Regions from separate parts of the Mesorhizobium sp. M0239 genome, predicted to be linked through region 2. Evidence: predicted binding sites of a transcription regulator. Region 2 holds the regulator's gene; each other region holds the start of a gene.
What was found. Region 2 encodes HrcA, which represses chaperone genes, less so after heat shock. Its sites were predicted from a motif close to GTTAGCACTCNCNNNNNGNGAGTGCTAAC; they were not measured.

Region 1 (9,675 bases), on a different contig from region 2:
TTTTTCTCGACGCCCGACAACGGCCTGGCCCGGCATTCGCTCGACATTTCCCGACAATCGCATCAGCCTGTCGTGGAGCGGGCATCAATCCCGCCCGCGATCTCATCCCCATTCGGCCGGCCCAACACTACCACATGGGTGGCGTTGCAGTGGACAGCTCCGGCAGAACCTCCGTCAAGGGGCTGTGGGCCTGCGGCGAAGTCGCTTCGACAGGACTGCATGGCGCCAACAGGCTCGCCAGCAATTCCTTGACAGAAGCCATCGTGTGCGCCCGCTGGGTCGCTGAAAGTGTCGCCGGGACGCCTGCGCGCAGAACAAGGCCTGCGTTTGCCAACGTTTACCCACCGCCCGCTCCGATACCCGTGCGTGTTTTCCTGTCGCGCGCACTCGGCATCGTCCGGGACGGTGAAGGGTTGAAAGCAGCCGCGCGTGCCTTATTGCCGCTCGCCGAAAGCAAGGATGCGGTCTCGGATCCGGCGGCTGTCGGGCTAATGATCGCGGTTGCCGCCTTGTTGCGCGAAGAAAGCCGCGGCGCTCATTACCGGACAGATTTTCCTCATCATGCGACTGCCGCCCGACGGTCCGAAATCACCCTCGAAGCCGCCTTGGCTACAGCGCGGGGACTCGGACACTCGCCAAGTCTCGAAGGGCCGAAGTGATGACACTTTCACCGCTACCCACGGTCGTGCTTGAGCCGCTTGTACGGGCAGCTCTTCTTGAAGATCTTGGCAGAGCCGGCGACTTGACCACGCAGGCCATCGTCCCGAAGGAATACCAAGCGGGAACCGTGTTGGTGGCGCGACAGTCCGGAGTTGTCGCCGGCCTCGATCTGGCGATGCTCGCTTTCGGCTTGATTGATCCTGCTGTCGAAATCTCGGTGGAGCGCGCAGACGGCTGCAATGTCGTGGATGGAGAGATCATTGCATCAGTGGTTGGCCCGGCCCGGGCCATTCTCACAGCCGAAAGGACGGCACTCAATTTTTTGTGCCATCTGAGCGGCATCGCCACGGCAACGGCATCGATCGTCGCTGCGGTTCGTGGGTATGGCGCGAAGATCGTCTGCACCCGCAAGACGACGCCCGGATTGCGGGCAGTCGAAAAGTATGCCGTGCGCGCAGGTGGCGGGTCCAATCACCGCTTCGGTCTGGACGATGCAATTTTGATCAAGGACAACCACATCGCCATCGCAGGCGGCGTCCGCCCAGCGCTCGAGCGAGCACGAAGAGCGGCCGGTCATCTCGTCAAGATCGAAGTCGAGGTCGATACTCTGGCCCAGTTGGAGGAGGTACTTGGCTTCGCTCCCGATGCGGTTCTGCTCGACAACATGTCCCTCCCCGATCTTCGCCGCGCCGTCGCAATGGTCGGTGGCCGCGCTATCACCGAGGCTTCTGGCGGGATCACGTCCCATACAGCGCGGGCGGTTGCCGCGACCGGCGTTGATCTGATTTCGGTCGGCCGACTCATCCACAGCGCGCCGATCCTGGATATCGGCCTCGACCATCGGGGCTCATGATTGTCTGAGTCAGGATTGGGTCAACTGTCCTCTCCGATCGTCAACAGTCAGATAGCAAAGACCCCGCAAGACAGACCGGAGGAACAGCATGGACATGCAAACGGCAAGTTCAACGCAGACATCGCCACAGGCTCAATCCCCTGACCCCGGAGCGTGGACCCTGGAGAAGGCTCAGGCACTTTACCATGCCCCCTTCAACAATCTCCTCTTCCTGGCGCAAACGGTGCACCGCCAGAATTTCGATCCAAACAAGGTCCAGCTCAGCCGGCTGCTCAGCATCAAGACGGGAGGATGCCCGGAGGATTGTGGCTATTGCAGCCAGTCGGCGCGTCACGAAACCGGCCTGAAGGCGTCGAAGCTGATGGAGGTCCGGCGCGTCATCGCCGAGGCGACCAAGGCGCGTGATGCCGGCGCCACGCGTTATTGCATGGGCGCGGCCTGGCGAAACCCCAAGGCGCGCGACATGGATGCGGTGGTGGCGATGGTCGAAGGCGTCAAGGCGCTGGGCATGGAGACCTGCATGACGCTCGGCATGCTCGATCTTGAGCAAGCCGCTCGACTGAAGCAGGCGGGCCTCGACTACTACAACCACAACATCGATACGTCGGAACGCTACTACAGCGAGATCATCAGCACGCGCGGCTATGCCGAGCGGCTCGACACGCTTGAGCAGGTTCGTCGATCCGGCATCAAGGTCTGCTGCGGCGGTATTGTCGGCATGGGCGAAGATCCGGTGGACCGGATCGACATGCTGGTGACGCTGGCGAACCTACCCGAGCCGCCGGAAAGCGTCCCGATCAACATGCTGATCCCGATCGCCGGCACCCCGCTTGCCGAAGCCAAGCCCATCGAGCCGATCGAATTCGTGCGCGTGATCGCCCTGGCGCGCATCATGATGCCGAAATCGCATGTGCGTCTTTCCGCCGGCCGCACCGCCATGACCGACGAGATGCAGGCGCTGTCCTTTTTTGCCGGTGCCAACTCGATTTTCGTCGGCGACACGCTGCTGACGGCGGACAATCCCGGGGAGGACAAGGATAGCCTTCTGTTCCGCCGTCTCGGCATTGAGCCGATGGAACTCGAGGCGCAATGAACGGGGCACCGCTTGCCCGCTATGACGCGACCTTGCAGGGACTGGCCCGCAAGGACCGGCTGCGGACGCTTGCGCCGCGCGCAGGTCTCGATTTCTCGTCGAACGACTATCTCGGGCTGGCCTCGTCCAGGAGACTTGGCGATGCTGTTGTGGCGGCGATTGCGCGGGGCACGCCGGTTGGCGCCACCGGGTCGCGGCTGTTGCGCGGCAATGCACCGGAACACGAGCAGCTCGAGGCAGACGCGGCGGCATTCTTTGGAGCCGACCGCGCGCTGTTCTTCGGCAGCGGCTACATCGCCAACTTCGCTCTGCTGAGCGCCCTGCCCCGGAAGGGCGATCTTTTGGTTCTCGATGAGCTCGCCCATGCCAGCATGCATGAGGGTGCGCAGGCCGGGCGCGCACAGTTCGTGCTGGCCGCGCACAACGATGCCACCGCTGTTGAGGATGCGATCACACGTTGGCGCGCCGCAGGCGGCATGGGATGCGTCTGGATCGCGGTGGAGAGCCTTTACAGCATGGATGGCGACTGCGCGCCTTTGGAGAGCCTGGTCGCGCTTGCCGATCGGCACGGCGCATTCATCGTCATTGACGAGGCGCATTCGACCGGCGTCTGGGGACCGGACGGCCGGGGGCTTGCCGCCGCTTTCGAGGGCCGCGACAACATCGTCGCGCTCCACACCTGCGGCAAGGCGCTCGGCGCATCTGGTGGGCTCGTGACCGGGCCGAGGGCACTGTGCGAGTATCTGATCAACCGTTGCCGGCCATTCATCTACGCCACCGCGCCATCGCCGCTGATGGCAGTGGCAGTGCGCGAAGCACTCGCAATGCTCGCCGACGAGCCTATGCGGCGTGTTCAGCTGCATGAACGCGTTGCCCTCGCCGGCCGCCAGCTGGCCGAGCGCTGCGGCGTGATACCCAGCGGCTCGCAGATCCAGCCCCTCGTAATCGGCGATATCAGGCGCACCATGGCAGTGGCGGCGCGCCTGCAGGCCCGCGGCTTCGACATACGCGGTATTCGTCCTCCGACCGTGCGCACGTCGCGGCTGCGCATCTCACTGACGCTCAATATCGGCGAAGCCGACATTTCCGCCATGGTCGAGGCGCTGGTCGAGGTGTTGGCCCAAACATCACCGGAGGCGGTATGACCCAACGCATCGTCATCACCGGAACCGACACGGGAGTTGGCAAGACCGTGTTTGCGGCTGGGCTCGCCGGTTTGCTCGACGGCTTTTACTGGAAACCGGTGCAATCGGGCCTCGACGGCGAGACCGACAGCGAAGTGGTCGCGCGGCTTGCCGGCTTGCCCTCAGAGCGCGTGCTGCCGGAAGCCTACCGCTTGCGGAGCCCGCTGTCGCCGCATCGTTCGGCCGAGATCGACGGCGTGGCGATCAAGGCTGCCGATCTTGCTTTTCCCGTCCTACCGACGCCGCTCGTCATCGAAGGCTCCGGCGGCCTGATGGTGCCGCTTAACCGGCGCACAAGGCTCATCGACATCTTCGCTGAATGGCGGCTGCCCGTTATTCTGTGCGCCCGCACCACGCTCGGCACCATCAACCACACCTTGCTCTCGATCGAGGCGCTCCGCGCCCGATCCATCCCGTTGGCCGGCATCGCTTTCATCGGCGATGAGATGGCCGATACGCAACGGACCATCGTGGAATTCAGCGGTGCGCCGCAGCTCGGCAGGCTGCCGCACCTCGATCTGCTGACCGGCAAGACACTGAGGGACGCAATGATTGCCGGCTTCGCCTTCGCCTCGATTACTGGAGGTGACTGATGTCGCAGTCTCATGTGTGGCATCCCTTCACCCAGCACGCGCTCGAGCCTGCGATCCCAGAAATCGTCCGGACTGAAGGCGCCTATCTCCGCAGGGCCGACGGCGCCCGCATCCTGGACGCCATCTCCTCCTGGTGGGTCGTCACACATGGCCACCGCCATCCCCGCATCATGAAGGCAATCGAGACAACCGCGTCGAGCCTCGACCAGATTATCTTTGCGGGCTTCACGCACGAGCCGGCAGAGCGCTTGGCCAAGGCGCTTGTCGGCCTCGCTCCCGCTGGACTCGACTGGGTGTTCTATTCCGACAGTGGCTCGACCTCGGTCGAAGTAGCGCTGAAGATGGCGCTCGGTTATTTCCGCAACATCGGCGCCCCACGCTCGCGCATCGTCGTCATGGATCACAGCTATCATGGCGACACGATCGGCACGATGAGCGTCGGTGCGCGTGGCGTGTTCAACGCCGCCTACGAACCCTTGCTGTTCGAGGTCGCCACCATCCCCTTTCCGGCAGCGGGGCGCGAGCAAGAGACGCTGGATCGTTTAGAGGCTGTGACCCGCGATCGACGAGCCGCAGCCTTAATCGTCGAGCCGCTGGTGCTGGGCGCCGGCGGCATGCTGATGTATCCGGCTTCAGTTCTGGCCGAATTGAAGAAGATCACTGAGGCCTCCGGCACGCTGCTGATCGCCGACGAAGTGATGACCGGCTGGGGGCGGACCGGAACCATGTTCGCCTGCGAGCAGGCATCGATCTCTCCAGATATCCTGTGCACCTCGAAAGGCCTGACCGGCGGCGCCATCCCGCTGGCCGTAACGCTTGCCACCGATGCCATCTTCCAGGCTCATTATTCCGAGGACCGGAAGAAGACATTTTTCCATTCGAGCTCCTACACTGCCAACCCGATTGCCTGCGCGGCAGCACTTGCCAATGTCGAGATCTGGCGGGACGAGCCGGTGGCCGAGCGCATTGCGGCCTTGAGCGCAATGCAGGCCACCGGGCTTCGACGCTTTCGCGACAACAGCTTCTTCACCGACTGCCGGGCGACCGGCACGATCGCGGCGCTCGACCTGCGAACCGGTTCCGCAGGTTATCTCGCCGAGATCGGACCGAAACTGCGCGCTTTCTTCCTCGAGCGAGGGCTACTTGTGCGCCCGCTCGGCAATGTCCTCTACCTTCTGCCACCCTATTGCATCACCGGCGACGAGCTCGAGCGACTCTATGACGCCATTGAGGAGGCGGGCGAACGCTTCGGGTCCAGGCCATGAGCAAGTCGTCGCGCATTCTCGGGTTTGGCCATCATGCGCCTGGGCGAAAGGTGGCGAATGCCGAAATCGAGAGCAATCTCGGTCTTGATCCAGGCTGGATCGAAAGGCGTACCGGGATACGGTCGCGCTTCTGGGCAACCGACGAAGACACGCTGTCTGGTCTTGCTGCGCAGGCCGGCGACATGGCGCTGGCGAACGCCGGTATTGCGCGCCACGACATCGGTCTGCTGTTGCTTGCCACCTCGACGGCCGACCATCTTCTGCCGCCGAGCGCGCCGCTGGTCGCACACAAGCTTGGCCTTGGCAGCGCAGGCGCGGTGGATCTGACAGGCGCCTGCGCCGGCTTCATCTATGCGCTGATGTTTGCGGACGGATTTACCCGCCTGCACGGCAAAGCGAGCCTTGTTATCGCCGCCAATATCCTCAGCCGCCGCATCAATCCAGCCGAGCGCGCAAGCTCGGTCCTGTTTGCCGATGCCGCCGGCGCTCTGGTGATCGGTCAGTGCGATGATGCTGATCGGGGCATTCTCGGTGCCTCGGTGGCTTCGGACGGCTCGCGATACGGGCTGATCCAGATTCCCGCAGGAGGAAGCAACAAGCCGTTCCACGGTGACCTCGATCTCGCGCAAACCCGAATGAGGATGACGGACGGCCGCGAAGTGTTCGCAAAGGCCGTCGAGATGATGACCAATTGCTCGATAAGCGCGCTAGCCGCTGCCGGAGTGCGGCCACACGATCTCGGCCGGTTCGTGCCCCATCAGGCCAATACTCGGATTTTCGACGCGGTCGGGAGGAACCTCGGCATCGCCGACCAAGCAATTGTCAAGACGATTGCCGAATACGGCAACTCTTCGGCCGCGACGATCCCGCTGTCGCTCTCGCTCGCCAACCAGACGGAGCCATTCCAGCCTGGAGAGAAAATCCTTCTGTCGGCGGCAGGTGCGGGTCTCAGCGGCGGCGCTCTCGTGGTTGGAATCTAGCCGGCCGGCTCACGCGCGCAGGACTGGTCATGAATGGGAATAGGGCAACAGAACCAATGCCAAAATGGCCTTCTGAAGCTCGACACGACCGAGCTGACGCAGCACGACCCCGTGCGAGCCTCTGGATGAGATCAAATGCATCACCTGTTGCATCATTCGTGCCATCTGAATAAAGCTCAAATACAAAGGGTGAGCCGCCCCATATATGTCTGATACCCGACATTGTTCACATAAAAGGCTCGATGCTTACACGCTCTTTGCTCTCTTCTCTTTGCTGTCTGCTCTTTTCTCTTTGCTCTTTGCTCTTTCGTCTTGACTAGCAGGAGCATGCGGCTTATCTCATTGCCGCGTTAGCACTCGCTTCCGCTGAGTGCTAAGCACGCTCCGGCAACGGAGAACCGTTCAACATCCGCACCAAGGACATCCAAAAATGGCAAAGTCGAATTTCCGGCCGCTGCATGACCGCGTGGTCGTTCGCCGGGTCGAATCCGAATCCAAGACCGCCGGCGGGATCATCATCCCGGATACGGCGAAGGAAAAGCCGCAGGAAGGCGAGATCATCGCCGTCGGCTCCGGCGCTCGTGACGAAGCTGGCAAGCTGGTCCCGCTGGACGTCAAGGCCGGCGACCGCATCCTGTTCGGCAAGTGGTCGGGTACCGAAGTCAAGCTCAATGGCGAAGACCTTCTGATCATGAAGGAATCCGACATTATGGGCATCATCGGCTGATATCAGGCCTTTCCTTCGCACCATCAAATCTGAATTTCGGGCGAGATGCCCAGGAGTAAAAAAATGGCTGCCAAAGACGTAAAATTCTCCCGCGATGCCCGTGAGCGCATGCTTCACGGCATCAACATCCTCGCCGACGCGGTGAAGGTCACCCTCGGCCCCAAGGGCCGCAACGTCGTCATCGACAAGTCGTTCGGCGCACCGCGCATCACCAAGGACGGGGTCACCGTCGCCAAGGAAATCGAACTTTCCGACAAGTTCGAAAACATGGGCGCGCAGATGATCCGCGAAGTTGCTTCGAAGACCAACGACATCGCCGGTGACGGCACCACAACCGCGACCGTTCTGGCGCAGTCGATCGTCCAGGAAGGCAACAAGGCCGTTGCCGCCGGCATGAACCCGATGGACCTGAAGCGCGGCATCGATCTGGCCGTGACCGAAGTCGTCGCGGCGCTCGGCAAGGCTGCCAAGAAGATCAAGACCTCCGAGGAAGTTGCCCAGGTCGGCACGATCGCCGGCAATGGCGACGAGTCGGTCGGCAAGATGATCGCCGAAGCGATGCAGAAGGTCGGCAACGAAGGCGTCATCACGGTTGAGGAAGCCAAGACCGCCGAGACTGAACTCGAGGTCGTCGAAGGCATGCAGTTCGACCGCGGCTATCTCTCGCCCTACTTCGTCACCAACGCCGACAAGATGGTTGCCGAGCTCGAGGACGTCTACATCCTCCTGCACGAGAAGAAGCTGTCCAACCTGCAGGCGATGCTGCCGGTTCTCGAAGCCGTCGTGCAGACCTCGAAGCCGCTGCTCATCATCTCGGAAGACGTCGAAGGCGAGGCCCTGGCCACGCTGGTCGTCAACAAGCTGCGTGGCGGCCTGAAGATCGCCGCCGTCAAGGCGCCGGGCTTCGGTGATCGCCGCAAGGCCATGCTGGAAGACATCGCCATCCTCACCGGTGGCCAGGTCATCTCCGAAGACCTCGGCATCAAGCTCGAGAACGTCGGCCTCAACATGCTCGGCCGCGCCAAGAAGGTGTCGATCTCCAAGGAGAACACCACCATCGTCGACGGTGCCGGCAAGAAGGCCGAGATCCAGGGCCGCGTTGCCCAGATCAAGCAGCAGATCGAAGAGACCACTTCGGACTACGACAAGGAGAAGCTGCAGGAACGTCTGGCGAAGCTCGCCGGCGGCGTTGCGGTGATCCGCGTCGGCGGTGCGACGGAAGTCGAAGTCAAGGAAAAGAAGGACCGCGTCGATGACGCCCTCAACGCGACCCGCGCGGCCGTCGAAGAAGGCATCGTTGCAGGCGGCGGCGTCGCTCTCCTGCGCGCTTCGGCCGACATCAAGGTCACCGGCGTCAATGCCGACCAGGCCGCCGGCATCAACATCGTTCGTCGTGCGCTGCAGGCTCCGGCCCGCCAGATCGCGGCCAACGCCGGTGCGGAAGCATCGATCGTTGCCGGCAAGATCCTTGAGAACAAGGGCTTGACCTTCGGCTACAACGCCCAGACCGGCGAATATGGCGACATGATCGCCATGGGTATCGTCGATCCGGTCAAGGTTGTCCGTACGGCTCTCCAGGACGCGGCCTCGGTCGCCGGCCTGCTGGTCACCACCGAAGCCATGATCGCGGAGGCTCCGAAGAAGGAGTCGGCTGGCGGCGGCGGCATGCCTGGCGGCATGGGCGGCGGCGGTATGGGCGGCATGGGCGGCATGGGCGGCATGGATTTCTAATCCAGCCCCTATCAACCTACAGCGGAAAGGGCGGCAGCAATGCCGCCCTTTCCTTGTGTGCCGAACATGATCGACAACTTGGAGTGCGTCCCGAGGATCTCGTCAGAATTAGGATCTTGTCCGATCGAGCAATTCGCGGGCTCAACCTGGTCAAACCGGCGCCCCCTACGAACTGCCCGATCCTTGAGGATTCCGCTGCGCGACAATCACGATGATTCATTCAGTTGGTAGCTATAGGCGGTGAATCATGAGGGGCATTGAGGAGCGTGGCAAGGCGCCCATCTCGGCATTTAACCCCATCGAGCGTGATATCCGAGACAATTCTCTCATCGGACCGGCGGCTGGCGTTGAAGGACCCGGTGAATCATCCTGTTCTATAGTGGAGCAGACGCGCTCTGAGCCTCAAGATCAAGCGTTTCCTCCTCTGAGTATCCTTGATCTGCCGCTGGACATTCTCGTTGATATTGCTGAGCGGCTCAGCCCGATGGATCTGCTGAGGTGTCGCACACAAATCAAGAGCTGCGTGTCGCCGCGATGATAGTCGCAACGCCTCAAGAAAGGCGGATCCAGGTTCAGGCTCGTCGTCGTG
Region 2 (9,675 bases):
GGTCAACGCCGCAAGCGGCGCCGACGGGCCGGGGATCGGCACGACGCGAATGCCGTGGTCGAGCGCCTCGCCGACCAGCCGGTAGCCGGGATCGGATACCAGCGGCGTGCCGGCATCGGAGATCAGCGCCACGCTCTGCCCGGCCTGAAGTGCCGATATCAGCTTCGGCCCGGCCTCGCCGGCATTGTGTTCATGATAGGCCGTGGTGCGGCGGCGAATGCCGTAGCGCTCGAGCAGCACGCGCGACACCCGCGTGTCTTCGCAGGCGACGATGTCGGCCGCGGCCAGCGTCTCCAGCGCGCGCAGCGTGATGTCGGCGAGATTGCCGATCGGCGTCGCCACCAGATAGAGCGCCGGCTCCAATGGCCGTGCCGCGATCTCGGTCTGCCCGACCACATAGCTGCGCTTGCTCGTCTCTGCGGTCACCGATGACTTCTCCATTCAGCCCTGTTTGGCACGGCTGACGCGGGCTTGCAAAAGCTGACGCCGATGTAAGGAATTCGCCTTTCCTTTGCCACAGTGGGGAACCAAACCGGCGTTGGCAGATTAGCCCCCTGATTCCGGAGGAGGACAGGATGGACAGCCTGAAGATACAGGACGCTTTCGAGCCTTACTATGCCGGCCGCAAGCGCGGTGCCGCGCCCACGGCCAAGCGCCCGCCTGCCAAGACCGAGAACAGCCTGACCAAAGAGCGGACCGCGAGCACCTCGCCGACGAAGGGCAGGCATTCCGACAGCAACAAACCAGACAGCACGACGGAGCACTGACCGGACGATGCCCAATCGCTTCGACATCTTCATCACCCGTCTTGAAACAAAGAATGCCCGCAACGGCGCGCAACTAGCCTCGATAGGCGACCAGCACCGCGCCCGCCGCGATAAGGGCGACGCCAAGCCAATTCGCTCCGGACAACCGCTCGCCGAGAAAGGCCGCGCCAAACACCGCCACAAGCACGACGCTTAGCTTGTCGATCGGCGCCACCTGCGCCGCATTGCCGATCTTGAGCGCCCGAAAATAGCAGAGCCATGAGGCGCCGGTCGCCAGACCGGACAGGCCGAGGAAAGCCCAGGTCTTTCCCGAGATTGTAGCCGGCGACTGGAACTGGCCGCTGGCGAGCAGGATGGCACCGAGCACGATCAGGATGATGACCGTGCGGATGAAGGTGGCGAAATCGGAATTGATGTTCTCGATGCCGACTTTGGCGAAGACCGCCGTCAGGGCCGCGAATGCAGCCGAGAGGAGGGCCCAGAATTGCCAGGAGGATACGGTCAGGTTCATGCCGGTGGCCTTTGCGGATGGCGTCTCAACCGAGATACCGTGAAACGCGTGCCTTCAGAAGGCTAATCAACTCAAGATCCATGAATTCATACTCGTCAGGTATATCGAGGCAGATAACACGGGCCTTCCTCAGGCTGGCCTTGAATTTCTTCTGCAGTTTGGTGCGGTGCGCCTTTTCCATGACGAAGATGAGGTCGGCCCACGCCACCAGATAATGCGTCAGCGGCGTGTCGGCATCGTGGTTGGTCCCCGCCGAGGCCACCTCGATATCCCGGCGCGTTGAAAACACCTGTTCGGCGGTCGGGCTGCGCAAGCGGTTCTGGCTGCATACGAAGAGGACGTTCTTCAAGGGTTAGCGCGCCAGGTCCGCCACTACGGCGTCGAGCACGATCATACCGGCCGGCGTGGCGCGCAGGCGCGAATTGCCGATCGGCGCTACCAGCCCCTCTCCCTGCAGCATCGACAGTCGCGCGCTCGACAGGCCGCGTCCGGAGAACGCTTCGTAGCGGGAGAGGTCGATGCCTTCGGCGAGCCGCAGGCCCATCAGCAGGAATTCGTCGGCCTCTTCCGAACGCGTCAGGATTTCGCCGCCGGTGACGCCATGGCCCTTGGCCTCGACCAGATTGGCCCAGGTTTCCGGCATCCGCTCGGCGATCGTCACCGTGCGGCGACCATTTTCGACGAAGCGGCCATGCGCGCCCGGCCCGACGCCGACATATTCGCCATAGCGCCAATAGGTGAGGTTGTGCCGGCTCTCGGCGCCCGGCCTTGCGTGGTTGGAGATCTCGTAAGCCGGCAAACCATGCGCCGATGTAATCTCCTGCGTCAGCGCATAGAGGTCGGCGGCGTGGTCATTGTCGGGAATGATGAATTTCTTTGCCGCGTGCAGGGCGTGGAAGGGCGTGCCTTCCTCAATGGTCAGCTGGTAAAGCGACAGATGGTCGGCGGCATGGCCGATCGCCTGTTCCAGCTCCGATGCCCAAGCCTCCGGCGTCTGGCCGGGCCGGGCATAGATGAGGTCGAAGGACAGCCTTGGGAATATTTCCCGCGCGAGGCCGATGGCGTGCAGCGCTTCCTCGACATTGTGCAGCCGCCCGAGGAAGCGCAAATCCTTGTCATCCAGCGCCTGCACGCCGAGCGACACGCGGTTGACGCCGGCTGCCCGGTAGCCGCGAAAGCGTTCGGCCTCGACCGAGGACGGATTGGCCTCCAGCGTCACCTCGATGCCATCAGGCACAGTCCAGTTCTTCGCCACGGCGTCCAGAACCCTGGCCACGGTTTCCGGCTTCATCAGCGACGGCGTGCCGCCGCCGAGAAAGATGCTGGTCACCTCGCGCAGCCCGGTGCGTTCGCGCATCGTCGCCAGTTCGGCCTCGAAGGCGGCGGCAAAGCGCTCCTGGTCGACTGGCTGGTGGCGGACATGGCTGTTGAAGTCGCAATAGGGGCATTTGGCCGCGCAGAACGGCCAATGGACATAAACGCCGAAGCCGGGCGTCCGGTCGAGCAGCATGCTCATGGCGAGCCCAATCTCGCTTTGGCGAACTTCTGGAAGGCGCGAGCGCGATGCGACAGCGCCGTCGGCTGGCCGGGCTTCCAGCCGTGCTTTTCCTCGGCCGTCATCTCACCAAAAGTCTTGTCGAAGCCGTCGGGGAGGAAGACCGGGTCGTAGCCGAAGCCGAGTTCGCCGCGCGGCGGCCAGACCAGCGTGCCTTCGGCCTCGCCGCGATAATATTCCGCCTCGCCGTCGGGAAACGCCAGGCAGATGACGGCGACGAAGCGTCCCTTGCGCTGTTGCGGCAAGGCCGCGCCGACTTCCTGCAACGCCACTTCGGTGCGCTGCATGGCCATGCCGAAATCGCGCGATCCATCCGGGGTTTCGGCCCAGTTGGCGGTGTAGACGCCGGGCGCGCCGTCGAGCGCGTCGACGCACAGGCCGGAATCGTCCGACAGCGCCGGCAGGCCGGTCGCCTTGGCTGCGGCGAGCGCTTTGATGTAGGCGTTCTCCTCGAAGGTGGTACCGGTCTCGTCCGGTTCCGGCAGGCCATACTCCTTGGCCGATTTCGCTTCGAAGCCGAACGGCCCCATCAGGTCGGCGAATTCGCGCAGCTTGCCTTCATTGTGGCTGGCGACGACGATCTTCTTTCCGTCGAGAGAATGCATCAAAGGCCCCAGATTCGTGGCTCGGCGAATTCGATCGAATTGCCCGAGGGGTCGCGTGTATAGATCGAACGGCCGCCCTGCGGCCATTCAAATTCGCTTTCGATAGCGATGTTCTTCGCCTCGAGATGCGCTTTCCAGCGCACGATTTCGTCGGCGGTCGCAGCAAAGCAGAGATGGCCTTCGCCGACCGTGCCGTGCGGCGGCACCGGCAGCCTGGCGTCGGACGCCGGCGGGATTTTGGTCGCCTCGGCGTTGAAGACGAGCAGCACGCCGGGGCCGCAGCGGAAGAAGAGATGCCGGCCGGCCACCTTGCCGAGGAGGGGGAGGCCGAGGATGTCGGTGTAGAAGGTTTCCGCTGCGGTCAGGTCGCTGACGTAGAGAGCTGATTCAAGGATGGCAGAGGGCATCACGAGGCACCCCCCTCTGCCCTGCCGGGCATCTCCCCCGCAAGGGGGGAGATTGGCAGCCTCCGCATCGCCGCGCCCTTTGCAACGTTAGAGATTAGCGAAGCCCGAAACGACATCCGATCTCCCCCCTTGCGGGGGAGATGCCCGGCAGGGCAGAGGGGGGTGTTCAAGCTCGGCATTTAATCCTAAGCCACTGCCATCTGCTGCAAACTCACCAACCGCTGGATGCCTTTCTTGGCCAGGCCCATCAAGTCCGCGAACTGCTCTTCGGAGAAAGGCTCGCCCTCGGCGGTGCCTTGGATCTCGACGATGCCACCCTTGCCGGTCATGACGAAATTGGCGTCGGTGCCGGCCGCGGAATCCTCGATATAGTCGAGGTCGATAACCGGCTGACCGTCATGGATGCCGCAGGAGATCGCAGCGACATGGTCCTTCAGCACCTTGGCGACGCTGGCCATCTGGCGCGCTTCCATCCAGCGCAGGCAGTCATACAGCGCCACCCAGCCGCCGGTGATCGATGCGGTGCGGGTGCCGCCATCGGCCTGGATGACGTCGCAGTCGACGGTGATCTGCTGCTCGCCCAGCGCCTGCAAATCGACCACGGCGCGCAGGGAGCGGCCGATCAGCCGCTGGATTTCCAGCGTGCGGCCGCCCTGCTTGCCGGCCGAAGCCTCGCGGCGCATGCGCTCGCCGGTCGAGCGCGGCAGCATGCCGTATTCGGCCGTCACCCAGCCCTTGCCGGAATTGCGCATCCAGCCAGGCACTTTTTCCTCAAGGCTGGCCGTGCACAGGACATGCGTGTCGCCGAACTTCACCAGGCACGAGCCTTCGGCATGCTTGGAGACGCCGCGCTCGAAGGAGATGGCACGCATTTCGTCGAATTGGCGTTTGGAAGGGCGCATTCAGGCTGCTTTCTTGTCATTTTTCGGAATCTTGGCCGGCTTGTAACCGCATGGGACGCGTGGCGCAAAGGAAAATGGCCTGACGATCTGACGCAGACACCGGGTGATCTCACACAGACACCGGGTGATCTCACAAAGACACCGGGTTGCGCGGGTGCAGTGTAAGTCTATATCGTTGGGCCGGAGGTTTTTGGCCGTATGACCAAGGCAGTCGATCCCGCTTCGCAGTCGCCCGCGCTTCAGTCGCTCGATATGCGTTCCCGCGACATCTTCCGGCGCATTGTCGATTCCTACCTCAGGGACGGTGAACCGGTGGGCTCGCGCAGCCTGTCGCGTATCCTGCCGTCCTCGCTGTCGCCGGCGACCATCCGCAACGTGATGAGCGATCTCGAGCATCTCGGCCTGATCTACGCGCCGCACATCTCGGCCGGCCGGTTGCCGACGCAGGCCGGCCTGCGTTTCTTTGTCGATGCCTTCATGGAGCTTGGCGACCTTTCCGACGAGGAGCGCCGCGCCATCGAGGCACAGGTTCGGGCGTCCGGCTCGGGCGCGACGCTGGAGCACATGCTGACCGAGGCCAGCCAGATGCTGTCGGGCATGTCGCGCGGCGCCGGCCTGGTTCTGGCCGCCAAGAACGAGGTGGCGCTGAAGCACATCGAATTCATCCAACTCGAACCGACCAAGGCGCTGGCGGTGCTGGTGTCGCAGAATGGCGACGTCGAGAACCGCGTCGTCGAGCTGCCTGCCGGCATCACCGTCTCGCAACTGCACGAGGCCTCAAATTTCCTCAACGCCCATATACGCGGCCGAACGCTTGCCGAGGCGCGGATCGAGATCGCCCGCATCAAGGAAGAGACCAGGGCCGCGCTCGACACGCTGTCGCAGGACCTGGTCGAGAAGGGGCTGGCGGTGTGGGCCGGCGCCGACAGTGGCCTGCCGGCACGGCTCATCGTGCGCGGGCGCGCCAATCTGCTCGAAAACGTCACCGCCCAGGCCGACATCGAACTGCTGCGCCATTTGTTCGAGGACATGGAGACGCAGGACGGGCTTATCCAGTTGCTTGACCTCGCCGAAGAGGGATCGGGCGTGCGCATCTTCATCGGCTCGGAAAACAAGCTGTTTTCGCTGTCGGGCTCGTCGCTGGTTGTCGCGCCCTATCGCGACAAGGATGCCCGCGTCGTCGGCGCGCTCGGCGTCATCGGCCCGACCCGGCTGAACTACGCGCGCATCGTCCCAATGGTCGACTATACGGCGCAGCTGATTTCCCGCATGCTGCGCTGAGCTGATCCAACCGAGGAGACGATGATGGCGCTCGAAGAATTCAAGGCCCGGATCAGCCTGCTGCTGGAAGAGATGGTCAACCAGCCGGAAGACCAGCACGAGATCCAGGAGCAGTTGCGTGAAAAACTGCAGGAAATGCGCGCCATGGGATTGCCGCTGCCGGCTGACCTCGTCGAGTTGGAAAAACGCCTCGACGACGATTTTTACGCCGCCGGGACCTGAGCCGGGAAACCGGAAGCTTCCTCCACCTCATCGTGTGCCGTGGAACGATCGACGAGACCGCTCGTTCCTGTTCTCACGCCCAAACATTGGAGGACCGAATGATGCGTTTTGCCGGCCCCGCAATTTCCGCCGCACTGTTTCTCTCGACCGCTTCATTCGCCCAGCAGGCGGACGATCCGGTGCTCAAAGGCGCGGCCGCATTCGGCGACTGGCGAGCGGACAAGCCGGGCACACGCCGCCTGATCAGACCGGACGATCTGCCTAAGCCCTATGCCACCCGGTCGACCTCGAACAGCGCCGGCGTTGCGGACATGCCGGCAGACGCGAAGCTGCAACTGCCGCCGGGGTTCTCGGCCGAGCTGGTTGCATCGGGCATCGACAATCCACGCGTCGTGCGCGTCGCGCCGAATGGCGACCTGTTCGTCGCCGACAGCGAGGCCAACCAAGTCCGCATCTACCGTCTGGCCGAAGGCAGTGCGAAGCCTGCGCAGGACGGCATCTTTGCCGGCAATCTCAACCAGCCCTATGGTATTGCCTTCTATCCGCCAGGCGCTGACCCGCAATGGGTCTATGTCGCCAATAGCGACAGCATCGTGCGTTTTGCCTACCGCAATGGCGACCTGAAGGCCTCCGGCGATCCAGAAACCATCGTCGACAACATCCCGGCCAATCACCACTGGACCCGCGACATCGCTTTTTCGCCGGACGGCAAGACGCTTTATCTGTCGGTCGGCTCGGGATCGAATGTCGCCGAGGACATGGGCCAGGAGCCGAAGGGCGGACTCGACGCCTGGGCGGCGTCGCAGGCGCTCGGCGCGCCATGGGGATCCGAAGATGGCCGCGCCGATGTGCTGGCCTTCGATCCCGATGGCAAGAGCGGCCGCATCTTTGCCACCGGCCTGCGCAACTGCTCGGGCATGACCGTGCAGCCGGCGACCGGCGCGCTGTGGTGCGTCGTCAACGAACGGGATGCGCTTGGCGACAATGTGCCGCCCGAATACGCGACCGTGGTCAAGGACGGCGCCTTCTATGGCTGGCCGTGGTATTATATCGGCGACAATGAGGATCCGCGCCACAAGGGTGAGCGCCCCGATCTTGCCGGCAAAACGACCGTTCCCGATGTGCTGATGCAGGCGCATTCGGCGCCGCTCAACATCGCCTTCTACGATGGGAAGAGCTTTCCGGCCGAATACAAGGGCGATGCTTTCGTCGCTCTGCACGGGTCATGGAACCGCGGCAACCGGACCGGCTACAAGGTGGTGCGGTTGCTGTTCAAGGACGGCAAGCCAACCGGCGAATATGAGGATTTCATCACCGGCTTCGTCGTCTCGAACGGTGAGGTCTGGGGGCGGCCGGTCGGCGTGGCGGTGGCCCTGGATGGCGCGCTGATCGTCACCGAGGACGGCAACGGCACCATCTGGCGTGTCACCCATGGCGACGGTCGTTCCTGAGCGCAGTTCGCACAGGCGTGGTGCAATCGAATCCGAGTTTCAGGGAATTCACGCCCGCCGGACTTTGTGCGATAGGATGCCGTGATAGCAGCGTCGCGCAAGGCCGCAACCATGACCCTCACCGGATTCCTCGCCTACAGCGCCGCTCTCGGCATCGCCGCCGCGATTCCTGGTCCCGGCATCACCGCGCTGGTCGCCCGTGCGCTCGGCTCCGGCTTCCGCTCGTCGCTGGCGATGTCTTTTGGCCTGATGGTTGGCGACATCACCTATCTGACCGCCGTGGTGCTTGGCCTCGCCTTCGTCGCCCAGAGTTTCGGCATGGTTTTCCTCGCTATCAAATGGCTCGGCGTCGCCTATCTCGCCTTCCTCGGCTGGCGCTTCTGGAACAGCGGCATCACGCCCGAGACCGTCGAGGCCAGAAAAGGCAAGGGCGGCTTGCTGTCGAGCTTTGCCGCCGGCCTGACCCTCACGCTCGGCAATCCGAAGACGATGATCTTCTATCTCGCCATCACGCCGACCATCGTCGACCTGAAAACCATCACGCTGGCCGACTACGGCATTCTCGTCGCGCTGACGATCGTCGTGCTTCTGGTGGTGCTGGTGCCGTATCTGGCGCTGGCCGCCAAGGCGCGCTGGTTCCTGAAGTCGCCGCGCGCGCTCAAGGCGCTGAACCGTACGGCTGCCGGCTTCATGGTCGGTGCCGCTGCAGCGATTGCCGCCCGCCAATAGCGGGCTTTCGGCCAAAGCATTTCGCAAACAGGCCTTTGCGGGAAATGCTTTTCCGAGACGGCACTGTTTTAGACACAGGTCTCACTCGGATATTTTCAATCGACAGTCTATCTTGCGCGGTCGAAGGTCCTATGTTGCCCGCAAATCCACTTGCCTGAAATTCTGGGAGCGAAACCAATGAACAAGCCCACCACATCAGCCCGCGTGCCCGGCCGCGGCCGCGTCTACGATTCCATCACCGACACGATCGGCGATACGCCTCTGGTGCGGCTCGACAAGTTCGCTCGGGAAAAGGGCATCGTCGCCAATCTCATCGCCAAGCTCGAATTCTTCAATCCGATCGCCTCGGTCAAGGACCGCATCGGCGTGGCGATGATCGAGGCGCTGGAGGCGTCAGGCAAGATTTCTCCCGGCAAGACCACGCTGATCGAACCGACGTCGGGCAACACCGGCATCGCGCTTGCCTTCGCCGCTGCCGCCAAGGGCTACAAGCTGATCCTGACGATGCCCGAAACGATGTCGATCGAGCGCCGGAAAATGCTGGCGCTGCTCGGCGCGGAGCTAGTGCTGACAGAAGGCCCGAAAGGTATGAAGGGCGCCATCGCCAAGGCCGACGAACTGGCAGCGACGATCCCCAACGCGATCATCCCGCAGCAGTTCGAGAACCCGGCCAATCCGGAAATCCACCGCACGACGACGGCCGAGGAAATCTGGAACGATACGCATGGCGAGGTCGATATCTTCGTCGCCGGCATCGGCACCGGCGGCACCATCACCGGCGTCGGCCAGGTGCTGAAGAAGCGCAAGCCCTCCGTGCATGTCGTCGCCGTCGAGCCGGACTCCTCGCCGGTTCTGTCGGGCGGCCAGCCCGGCCCGCACAAGATCCAGGGCATCGGCGCCGGCTTTGCGCCCAAAATCCTCGACACGACGATCTATGACGAGATCGTCAAGGTGTCGAACGAGGATTCGGTCGCCAATGCCCGCCTCGTCGCCCGCCTCGAAGGCGTGCCGGTCGGCATCTCTTCGGGCGCCGCCCTGCAGGCGGCCATCGTCGTCGGCTCGCGGCCGGAGAACAAGGGCAAAAATCTTGTGGTGGTCATCCCGTCCTTCGCCGAGCGTTACCTGTCGACAATCCTGTTCGAGGGGCTGGGATCGTAATCCGACGCTTCTTCGTGACCAAGCTGGCCCGCTGAAAAAACGCCCGTGGCCGCCATGGGCGGCTTGAGCGCCACACCGCTTCCGGTT
Region 3 (9,675 bases), on a different contig from region 2:
CCCGGCCATCAGGCCGCGGATGTAGAAGCGCTGCAGCGCCAGGAACAGGATCAGGCACGGCACCATCATCACGGTGACGCCAGCCTGCACCGCGCCCCAGTCGATGGCGCCGAAGCGGCCCGACTGCAGTGCGGTCATCATCACCGGCAGCGTGAACTTGGATTGGTCGGTCATCAGCACGAGGGCGGCGAGGAATTCGTTCCAGGCGCCGAGGAAGGCAAACAGGGCGATGGTGACGACGCCCGGCCAGACCAGCGGCAGCATCACCTTCAAAAGCATTGTGAGATTGCTGGCACCGTCCATGCGGGCGGCCTCCTCGATTTCGCGCGGCACGGCGTCGAAGGCGTTGCGCATCATGAAGATCGAGAACGGCAGTTGCAGCGTCACATAGACGCCGACCAGGCCGGTCAGGGTGTTGTGCAGGCCAAGCTTGGTCAGCACCAGGAAGATCGGCGTCAGGATCGACTGGAACGGGATCATGATCGTCGACAGGATGAGGATAAAGAACAGGTCCTTGAACGGAAACCGAAAGCGCGAAAAGCCGTAGCCGGCCAGCACGCTGACGGCGACCGAGAGCACGACGGTCATCACCGAGACATAGATGCTGTTTTGCGCCGAAGCCCACAGCCCGTCACCGAAGCTGTTGAGCGTGGCATAGTTCTCCAGCGAGAACCCCGACGTCGGCCAGGGCGGCAGCGGCGGCAGGCGTGCTTCGGCCGCCGGCTTGAACGCCGACAGCACCGCCCAAACAATCGGCGCGGCAAACAGCACCGAGGCGATGATGCCGGTCGAATGCTCTGCGACGCGGCTCAGGAGCCGGCGGCTACGGGAGGCGGCCTGCGCCATCAGTCGAGACCCTCCGGCTTGCGCAACAACCATAGCTGGACGAGGCTGAGCGCCACCAGGATAACCAGCAGCACCATGGAAAGTGCCGCGCCATAGCCGAGCTTGAACGACACGAAGGACTGGTTGAAGATCCAGTAGACCGCCGTCAGCGTCTGGTTGCGCGGGCCGCCGCGCAGGATGATGTAGAATTGGTCGAAGGCGAGGATCGAGCCGGCGACCGACAGGATCAGCGCCAGCGCCAGCGTGCGACGCATCAGCGGCAAGGTGATCGCCCTGAACCTGGCGAAAGGCCCGGCACCGTCGATGACGGCCGCCTCCTGCAGGTCCTGCGGGATCGATTGCAGGCCGGCCATCAGGATGATCATGGTGAAGCCGGCGACCTTCCAGACGACCATGGCGATGATCGACCAGAAGGCCGGCTGAAAGGTGGCCAGAAGGTTGAACTTCCTGTCGATCAGTCCGAGGTCGTAAGCGGCCGGGCTGAACAGGCCGGAATCGACATTCAGCAACCACGACCAGAGCAGGCTGGCCGAGGCGAAACCGACAACCGCCGGCATGAAGAACATGGTGCGGTAGAGATTGGTCAGCGGCCGCGGCCGTTCGACGAACAGCGCCAGCGGAAAGGCCACCACGAAGATCGCGATGGTGACGATCACCGTGTAGAAGGCGGTGAAGCGCAGCGCGTTCCAGAACCTGGTGTCGCGCAGGATGGCGACGTAATTGCCGAGGCCGATATAGCTGTGCTCGCCCATCAGCGGCCAATTGTGTAGCGACATCCACGCCGTCATGCCGAGCGGGATCAGGAAAAAGACGATGACCAGCGCGACAGCCGGCGCGACATAGAGCAGGCCGATCCATTGTTGGCGGCTGGCGACCCTGCGGGCGCTGGGCGGGGCGGGGCTTGCTGCGGTTGTGATAGAGCTCATGCCGTGCCTGTTCTTCCGTCGGATACAGTTGGCCGCCCCACCTCCCCCTTGTGGGGAGGTCGGACCGAAGGTCCGGGTGGGGGGTACTGGCGCTGACCCCCACCCCGCTGCTTTGCAGCGACCCTCCCCACAAGGGGGAGGGTAAAGAACGCGCCGGCCACCCGCCCAGGGAGACAGGCGGGCGGCCGGAAGGCGGCCGCTTATTTTTGCGGCGCCTGGTCGATGATCGACTGCATCGTCTCTTGTGCGTTGGCTATGGCGCCATCGACATCGTCGCCGAAGAAGACCTCGTTGATCATCTGCGTCCACGGCCCGTTGGCGGAGTTGATCAGGTCGTTGAACACCACCGAATAGGGTGTCTTGCCCTTGGCCATGGCCTCGGCGGCGATCTGGTAGCGCGGATCGAGATCCTTCAGCGCCTCCTTGGCGATGTCGCCGCGCACCGGCAGGCTGCCGTATTTGGCGAGGATGGTCTGGCCCTCGAGCGAATAGGCGAAATCGAGGAACTCCTTCACCACCGGCAGTTTCGTGGTGCCCTTGGTGACGACGAAATTGTCGCCGCCGGCAAAGGACGACCAGCCGCTGTCCTTGCCCGGCAGGAAGGTGACGCCGTAATCGATATCGGGATACTGGGTGTTGAGCGCGCCGATGGCGAAGGCGCCGGATGGCGAGATGCCGATATTGCCGGCGGCAAATGCCGCAAAGAAGTTGGCGCCGGTATCGGTCTGCGCGCCCGCCGGCACCAGATCCTTCTTGACCATCGAGCGGTAGAGATCGATGGCGCCGCGCAGCTGCGGGCTGTCCAGCGTCGCCTTCGAGCCGTCTTCGCTCAGGATGTCGCCGCCCGACGCCCAGATCAGGGGTGTGAAAGTGAAGATGTTGCAGCCGCCGCAATTGCCGGAGAAGTAGAAGCCCTTGATGTTGCCGCCGAGCGCGTTGACCTTCTCGGCATCGGCCGCGATCTCGGCCCAGTTGGCCGGACCTTTTTCGGGGTCGAGGCCGGCCTGCTTGAACAGCTTCTTGTTCCAGATCAGCACCGAGGCGTCGGCGGAGAACGGCAGCCCGTAAATGTGATCCTTGTAGGTTCCGGTCTTCACATGCGCCGGCGACAAGCTGGCAAAATAGGGCAGGGACTTTGCCCAGTCGGTGATGTCCTCCAATTGGCCGGCTGCGGCGAAGGACGGCGTGTAGATCAGGTCGAGCGACAGCGCGTCGGGCGCCGTGCCGCCGGCGGCCGCGGCACCGTATTTCGGGATGATCTCGGCATTGGGAATAATGTCGAGCTTGACCTGGTTGGTGTGCGCCTTGTTGTAGGCATCGACGATCCTCGGCATGAAATTCGAGCCGTCGGCGCGCACCCAGATGTTGGCCGTCTCGGCGGCGGCAGTGCCGAGACCGCCACCCAAAACAGCAGCGGCCAGGGTCAGTTTGGCAATCAGGTTCCTCATGTTCTCCTCCTCCAAGGTTGGCCGCGGGCCGCGGCTTGGCGCCGATTGCGCGGCGCTTCGTTTTCAGCCACCCGGCGGATGGCCGCATGACTGCCGCACCACCAGCCGGCACGGCAGTTTTCGAATGCCTGGCGCGGCGGGCTTGCCGCCGACCAGCGAAAGCAGGGTCAACCCGGCCTCGCGCCCGAGCGCGACCAGGTTCATGTCGACAGAGGTCAGCGGCGGGCGCGTCGCCTCGGCCACGATCTCCCAATTGTCGAAACCGATGACGCCGACATCCCTGGGGACGTCGAGCCCGCGTTCGCGCAGAGCATCGATGACGCCGCGCGCGATCTGGTCGTTGCCGCAGAAGACCGCGTCCGGCCTTTCGCTTTTGCCGTCAAACAGTTGCGCAACCGCCTGGTGACCCCAGGCTTCCGACCAGGAGCCGAGCAGCGGCTCGCTGACCGTCAGGCCGTTTTCGACGAGCACGTCGCGGTAAGCCTGGACGCGCGCGTGCACCACGGCAAAGCTCGCCGGCCCGGTGACGTGGGCGATGCGCTTGCGGCCCAGCCGGCAGAAATGCTCGACGGCCAGCCGGGCGCCGCCAACATCGTCCGAGACGAAAGCGACGGCGTCGGGATCTGGCTGCGTGAAAGCATAGATCACCGGGACGCGCAGATTGGAGAGGTCGACGGGGAGATGGCGATCGATGCGCTTGCCGGTGGCGATGATGCCGTCCACGCGCTTGTCGAGCATGGCGTCGACATGCATCTGGCCCAGCCGCGGATCCTCCTCGACATTGCACAGGAACACCGAGACGCCATTGTCGACCAGCGCGTCCGAAATGCCCGACATCAGCGGCAGCGAGAAGCGGCCATAGGTATCGTTGGTGAGCAGGCCGACGGTGAAGCTGCGGCGCCGGAGCAGGCTTTGCGCCAGGCTGTTGGGCCGGAAGCCAAGCCGCCGGGCGGTCTCGCGAATGCGTTCGCGCGTCTCGGCTGTCATCCGGCCCTGGCCGTTGAGCGCCTTGGATGCGGTGGCGACGCTGACTCCGGCCTGGGCGGCCACGTCACGCAAGGTGACTGGCTTGGAAAAGACCGGAACAGGCAGATCGTCCGATGGCATCGCGCCGAGATCCTTGGTTGGGAAAAGGTTTTCTCTTACCGAGCCGGATGAGGCCCGGCAGGTGGCCGAGCCCGACGACGATTGTTTGGGAAAACCTTTTCTCAGAAGAAGCTAAGCCAGATCGAATCGCTGTTCAAGGGGAAAAGTTGGTTGGCCTCCGCTCCTCTCCTCCAAAATGCAACGCGGGGTAAAAGCAGCCTCGGAAGCGCGTAGCTCTGGGGAAGAACGTCAGTCGCAGTGCTGGAGGCCCTCGGTCGAGACGGGGCGGGCTGCCGCTTGGGGCGTGAAGGATCGCAACTCTGCGCCGGAAGCGAGACCCGGCAAGGTTGGCTGGCGAACGCTCTGAAACTCGATCCGAAAATTCTGAACAATCCCTCGGGAGACGGCAAATCTCTGAAGCCTCGGTTCGATCCCGAGGCGAGGCCCCCAAAATTTGGCGTCCCAATCTGCCCCGGGCGCAGTCAGTTCCCACGAATAGATTGTGTGTTGCGAAGGCAGTACGGACTGGCCGTCAAAGCAATCCTGTCTTGAATTTGGCATGCAGGCGCTCGCGAAAAGAGTGCTATGGAAGGGGTGCGAGCGTAGTTGCTTCGCTTTTCCCTGACATTCGAGGCCTTTCGTGCGTGAACCGTCGCTGCTGCCCGTCTTTGGAAAACTTGGCCTCAAGGCCCCTGTCGCCTTGGCGGCGGCACCGGTCTCGTCGGCAGGTGTGCCGCACCTGCGGAAGCTTCTGGCCGTGCATGGCGGCATGGTGCTGAAACTGTCGGTCGTCGCCTGGACGGTGCTGATCCTGGGCGCCGTGTTTTTCACGATGCAAGGCTGACCGCCATGGCCAACCGCTACACGCTGCGCATGGAGCTTCCCCAGAGCTGGAGCATCATCGATGTCTTCACCGGCCAGCCTGCGGTTGTCCGGCAAAAGGTGATGGTCGGGATGGGGCCGCGCGAGGCCGAGGACATGGTCGTGCAGATGAATGTCCGCGACGTCAGACGCCGCGAAAGGGCCGAGCGCAAGACCTGATCGCGGTCAGCGCCAACTCGCCGCCATTTCAGCCGAAATCGGCCGCCGTCAGCACATACATGCTCTTGCGGGTGCGGTCATAGGCCTTCGACGCCACCTCGCGGATGGCGCTGCTCTCGGTGTCGAATGTCTGGAGATAACCGGCTTCATCGGCAGCTGTGCCCGGCCGCATCTTGGCCATGGCGTCGGCAGCGACGGAAAACGAGATCTGAAACATGCCGTCATGGCCAACGAAACGAATGCGCTGGCCCGCTTCGTCATAGCTGCGGCTGCGGTTGGGAAAGGTGAGGCTCATGTCTTGGCCTCCGTGGCTTTCTTGGTCACCCGCTTCTTCTTCGGCGTCGGATTGAGGGCCTCGGCGACACGATCGGCCTCTTCCTTGGCCAACCGAAGCTCCCTCAGCCTTGCCGTCTTGATCTCCCTGGCTCTTGCCTCGGACATATATTCGGCGGTCGCCTTGTTTTTCTCCGCTGTCTTCTTTTGCTTGTCGACAAAGCGGGCTTCAGCTTTTTCCATGATCGTCTGATTGCCTTCGGCCATCGAAGAAATCTCCCTTGTGCCTGAAATCGTGAAAGTGAACTTGTCCGATAAATAGGCACTCGATCGGCAAAATTCAATCTTTTGAATTATTTGACATTCTGCGGATATCACGAAACGGCCAGCCGAAATAATACTTTTGAATATTTAATGTGGTCCGCGAATAATTTTTGGCACTCCTATCTATCGAGTGCCAACGCGTCTATAGAGGAGGGGCGTGGCCGCCTGTGCCGGCCCCAGAAAGAAAGTTCCCATGAAATTTCGGCCACTCCACGACCGCGTCGTCATTCGTCGCGCCGAAGGCGATATCAAATCCAAGGGCGGGATCATCATCCCCGACACTGCCAAGGAAAAGCCGCAGGAGGGCGAAGTCATCGCCGTCGGCCCTGGCGCACGCGACGAAAACGGCGCGCTTGTTCCGCTCGACGTCAAAGCCGGCGACTTCATCCTGTTCGGCAAATGGTCGGGCACCGAGGTCAAGATCGACGGCGAGGACCTTCTGATCATGAAGGAAGCCGACATCATGGGCGTCATCGACAAGAGCGAGACCGGGATCATCGACAAGGGCGAGACGGCTGTAACCGACAAGACCGTGGCCGCCAAGAAAGCTGCCTGACCTCATTTTCTCCGAACGAACTGGATAAAAATCATGTCTGCCAAGGAAATCAAATTCTCCACCGATGCGCGCGACCGCATGCTGCGCGGCGTCGAGATCCTCACCAATGCGGTGAAGGTCACGCTCGGCCCCAAGGGCCGCAACGTCATCATCGACAAGGCCTATGGCGCGCCGCGCATCACCAAGGACGGCGTCACCGTCGCCAAGGAAATCGAGCTTGCCGACAAGTTCGAGAACATGGGCGCCCAGATGGTGCGCGAAGTGGCCTCGAAGACCAACGACCTCGCCGGTGACGGCACCACCACCGCCACGGTGCTGGCCGCCTCGATCCTGCGCGAAGGCGCCAAGCTGGTCGCCGCCGGCATGAACCCCATGGATTTGAAGCGCGGCATCGACCAGGCGGTTTCCGCCGTGGTCAAGGAAATCCAGGCGCGCGCCAAGAAGGTCAAGTCGTCGGCCGAGATCGCACAGGTCGGCACCATCGCCGCCAATGGCGATGCCAGCGTCGGCGAGATGATCGCCAAGGCGATGGACAAGGTCGGCAATGACGGCGTCATCACCGTCGAGGAAGCCAAGACCGCAGAGACCGAACTCGATGTCGTCGAAGGCATGCAGTTCGACCGCGGCTATCTCTCGCCCTATTTCGTCACCAATGCCGACAAGATGCGCGTCGAGCTGGAAGAGCCCTACATCCTCATCCACGAGAAGAAGCTTGGCAATCTGCAGGCGATGCTGCCGATCCTCGAAGCGGTGGTGCAGAGCGGCAGGCCGCTGCTGATCATCTCCGAGGACGTCGAGGGCGAGGCTCTGGCGACGCTGGTCGTCAACAAGCTGCGCGGCGGCCTCAAGGTCGCGGCCGTCAAGGCGCCGGGCTTCGGCGATCGCCGCAAGGCGATGCTGGAAGACATCGCCGTGCTGACATCAGGCCAGATGATCTCCGAGGACCTCGGCATCAAGCTTGAAAACGTCACCATCGAGATGCTCGGCCGCGCCAAGCGTGTGCTGATCGAGAAAGACACCACCACGATCATCGACGGTGCCGGCACCAAGGCGACGATCCAGGCGCGCGTCGCCCAGATCAAGGGCCAGATCGAGGAGACGACCTCCGACTACGACAAGGAGAAGCTGCAGGAGCGGCTGGCCAAGCTCGCCGGCGGCGTAGCCGTCATCCGCGTCGGCGGCGTCACCGAGTCGGAAGTCAAGGAAAAGAAGGACCGCATCGACGATGCGCTGAACGCCACCCGCGCGGCGGTCGAGGAAGGCATCGTGCCCGGCGGCGGCGTGGCTCTGCTGCGTGCCCGCTCGGTACTTGGCGGCCTGACCGGCGCCAATGCCGATGTCACGGCCGGCATCACGATCGTGCTGCGGGCGCTCGAAGCGCCGATCCGCCAGATCGCCGAGAATTCCGGCGTCGAGGGCTCGATCGTCGTCGGCAAGCTCACCGACAGCAAGGACCACAATCAGGGTTTTGACGCCCAGAACGAGGTCTATGTCGACATGATCAAGGCAGGCATCGTCGATCCGGCGAAAGTGGTGCGCACCGCACTGCAGGATGCCGGTTCGATCGCGGCCCTTCTGATCACCGCCGAAGCGATGATCACCGACGTTCCGCCGAAAGACGCTGCCCCGGCGGGCGGCGGTGGCGGTATGGGCGGCTACTAAAACCCGGGACTTGTCCGATCTGTTTGAGAGGTGAATGACGGCCCCGATCGGGGCCGTCATGATTCTCAAGATGATCGCAAAGTTTACGCATAGCTGCCTTGCCGTCCGGCTCAGCGCCGGGAGGCACCCCTGATCTTGCGGCTTTCGGAGGGGACGCAATCCACGCTAGACTGTGCAGGCGGCCGTCCTGGTTGCGGAGCTCGCCGGGACTTTGTGAAGCGATCGGACGAACCGCTATCCTCGATACGGAGACACGTTCATGTTTGCGGCCAAGGCCATCGATACCTCAGACAAGGCCGCGTTCTACCGCGACCTCGCCACTCAGCTTAAGGCGCTGCTCGACGGCGAGCGCGATTCGATCGCCAACGCCGCCAACACCGCAGCACTCATCTTCCAGATGGTGCCGGACCTCAACTGGGCCGGGTTCTATTTCCTGCAGTCGGACGAGGAAATGGTGCTCGGGCCGTTCCAGGGCAAGCCGGCCTGTGTGCGCATCGCCGTCGGCAAGGGCGTGTGCGGAACGGCGGTCGAACTCGGCACCTCGATGCTGATCAAGGACGTGCATGATTTTCCCGGCCACATCGCCTGCGATGCCGACTCGCGCTCGGAACTGGTGGTGCTGCTCGAGGACGATGAAGGCGTCTTCGGCGTGCTCGATCTCGACAGTCCGCTGCCCGGCCGCTTCGACAAGGCCGACCAGGCCGGCATCGAGACGCTGGCGGCGATCTATGCCGCGTCGAGTTCGTTCGAGGACTAGGCCCGGTTTAGACTAGGCGAATTTCACCAGCAGCAGGCTGAAGCAGCCGATGAACAGGAAGGCCGAGAAGGCGAGCGCCAAGGGGCGCAGGCCGCGTGAGCGCAACTGCGAGATGTCGGCCTGCAGGCCCATGGCGGCCAGCCCCATGGTCAGCATGATGGTGGTGGCGAGCGCCATTGCCGATTTCACCTCGGCCGGCACGGTGACGAGGCTGTTCAGCGCCACGATGGCGACGAAGGCGGCGACGAACCACGGCATGGGCGGCCGCGCCGCCACCTCACTGCTGCTCCTGCGGCGCGCCATCAGGCCGAGCGCGACGACCATCGGCGCCAGCATGGCGACGCGGGTCAGCTTGGCGACGGTGGCGATCTCGCCGGACTGGGTGCCGTTCTGGAAGCCGGCGCCGATGACTTGCGCCACTTCATGGATCGAGGCGCCGGCCCACAGGCCGAAAGCGTGCTGGTCGAGGCCGAGCATGGGCGCCATGAGCGGGAAGCCGAGCATGGCGACGGTGCCGAACAAGGTGATCGAGGCGACGGCGTAGGTGACGTCCTCGTCGCGCGCATCGGTGACGATGTTGGTGGCGACGATAGCCGAGGCGCCGCAGATCGAGGTGCCGGCGGCGATCAGCTGCGCCAGCTTGGCGTCGACGCCGATCAGCCGACCGAGCGTGATGGTGAAAACGAAGGTGGCACCAAGCGTGGCCGCGACAATGCCGACGCCGCCGGCGCCGATCGAGACGACTTGGCCGAGCGT

Region 1: a site for HrcA is predicted at 6,978-7,006, ahead of groES (co-chaperone GroES). Genes of this name have one in related genera too.
Region 3: a site for HrcA is predicted at 6,054-6,082, ahead of NKI99_RS11205 (co-chaperone GroES). Genes of this name have one in related genera too.

The regions. Positions count from the first base shown of each region.
Region 1 is NZ_JAMYSG010000014.1:13,353-23,027, reverse strand. It holds gene NKI99_RS16335 (L-aspartate oxidase) at 1-659, shown strand, start outside; gene nadC (carboxylating nicotinate-nucleotide diphosphorylase) at 659-1,513, shown strand; gene bioB (biotin synthase BioB) at 1,608-2,606, shown strand; gene NKI99_RS16320 (8-amino-7-oxononanoate synthase) at 2,603-3,751, shown strand; gene bioD (dethiobiotin synthase) at 3,748-4,383, shown strand; gene NKI99_RS16310 (adenosylmethionine--8-amino-7-oxononanoate transaminase) at 4,383-5,648, shown strand; gene bioZ (3-oxopimeloyl-[acyl-carrier-protein] synthase BioZ) at 5,645-6,628, shown strand; gene groES (co-chaperone GroES) at 7,059-7,355, shown strand; gene groL (chaperonin GroEL) at 7,419-9,086, shown strand.
Region 2 is NZ_JAMYSG010000052.1:1,991-11,665, reverse strand. It holds gene rsmI (16S rRNA (cytidine(1402)-2'-O)-methyltransferase) at 1-441, opposite strand, end outside; gene NKI99_RS32210 (hypothetical protein) at 576-767, shown strand; gene NKI99_RS32205 (EamA family transporter) at 841-1,278, opposite strand; gene NKI99_RS32200 (low molecular weight protein tyrosine phosphatase family protein) at 1,304-1,627, opposite strand; gene hemW (radical SAM family heme chaperone HemW) at 1,631-2,794, opposite strand; gene rdgB (RdgB/HAM1 family non-canonical purine NTP pyrophosphatase) at 2,791-3,438, opposite strand; gene NKI99_RS32185 (VOC family protein) at 3,438-3,848, opposite strand; gene rph (ribonuclease PH) at 4,031-4,747, opposite strand; gene hrcA (heat-inducible transcriptional repressor HrcA) at 4,946-6,028, shown strand; gene NKI99_RS32170 (hypothetical protein) at 6,053-6,250, shown strand; gene NKI99_RS32165 (PQQ-dependent sugar dehydrogenase) at 6,349-7,701, shown strand; gene NKI99_RS32160 (LysE family translocator) at 7,813-8,430, shown strand; gene cysK (cysteine synthase A) at 8,608-9,588, shown strand.
Region 3 is NZ_JAMYSG010000009.1:27,105-36,779, reverse strand. It holds gene NKI99_RS11245 (carbohydrate ABC transporter permease) at 1-846, opposite strand, end outside; gene NKI99_RS11240 (carbohydrate ABC transporter permease) at 846-1,772, opposite strand; gene NKI99_RS11235 (ABC transporter substrate-binding protein) at 1,973-3,220, opposite strand; gene NKI99_RS11230 (LacI family DNA-binding transcriptional regulator) at 3,284-4,327, opposite strand; gene NKI99_RS11225 (hypothetical protein) at 4,947-5,150, shown strand; gene NKI99_RS11220 (hypothetical protein) at 5,156-5,347, shown strand; gene NKI99_RS11215 (DUF1488 family protein) at 5,376-5,642, opposite strand; gene NKI99_RS11210 (hypothetical protein) at 5,639-5,887, opposite strand; gene NKI99_RS11205 (co-chaperone GroES) at 6,138-6,500, shown strand; gene groL (chaperonin GroEL) at 6,534-8,162, shown strand; gene msrC (free L-methionine (R)-S-oxide reductase MsrC) at 8,422-8,919, shown strand; gene NKI99_RS11190 (YeiH family protein) at 8,932-9,675, opposite strand, start outside.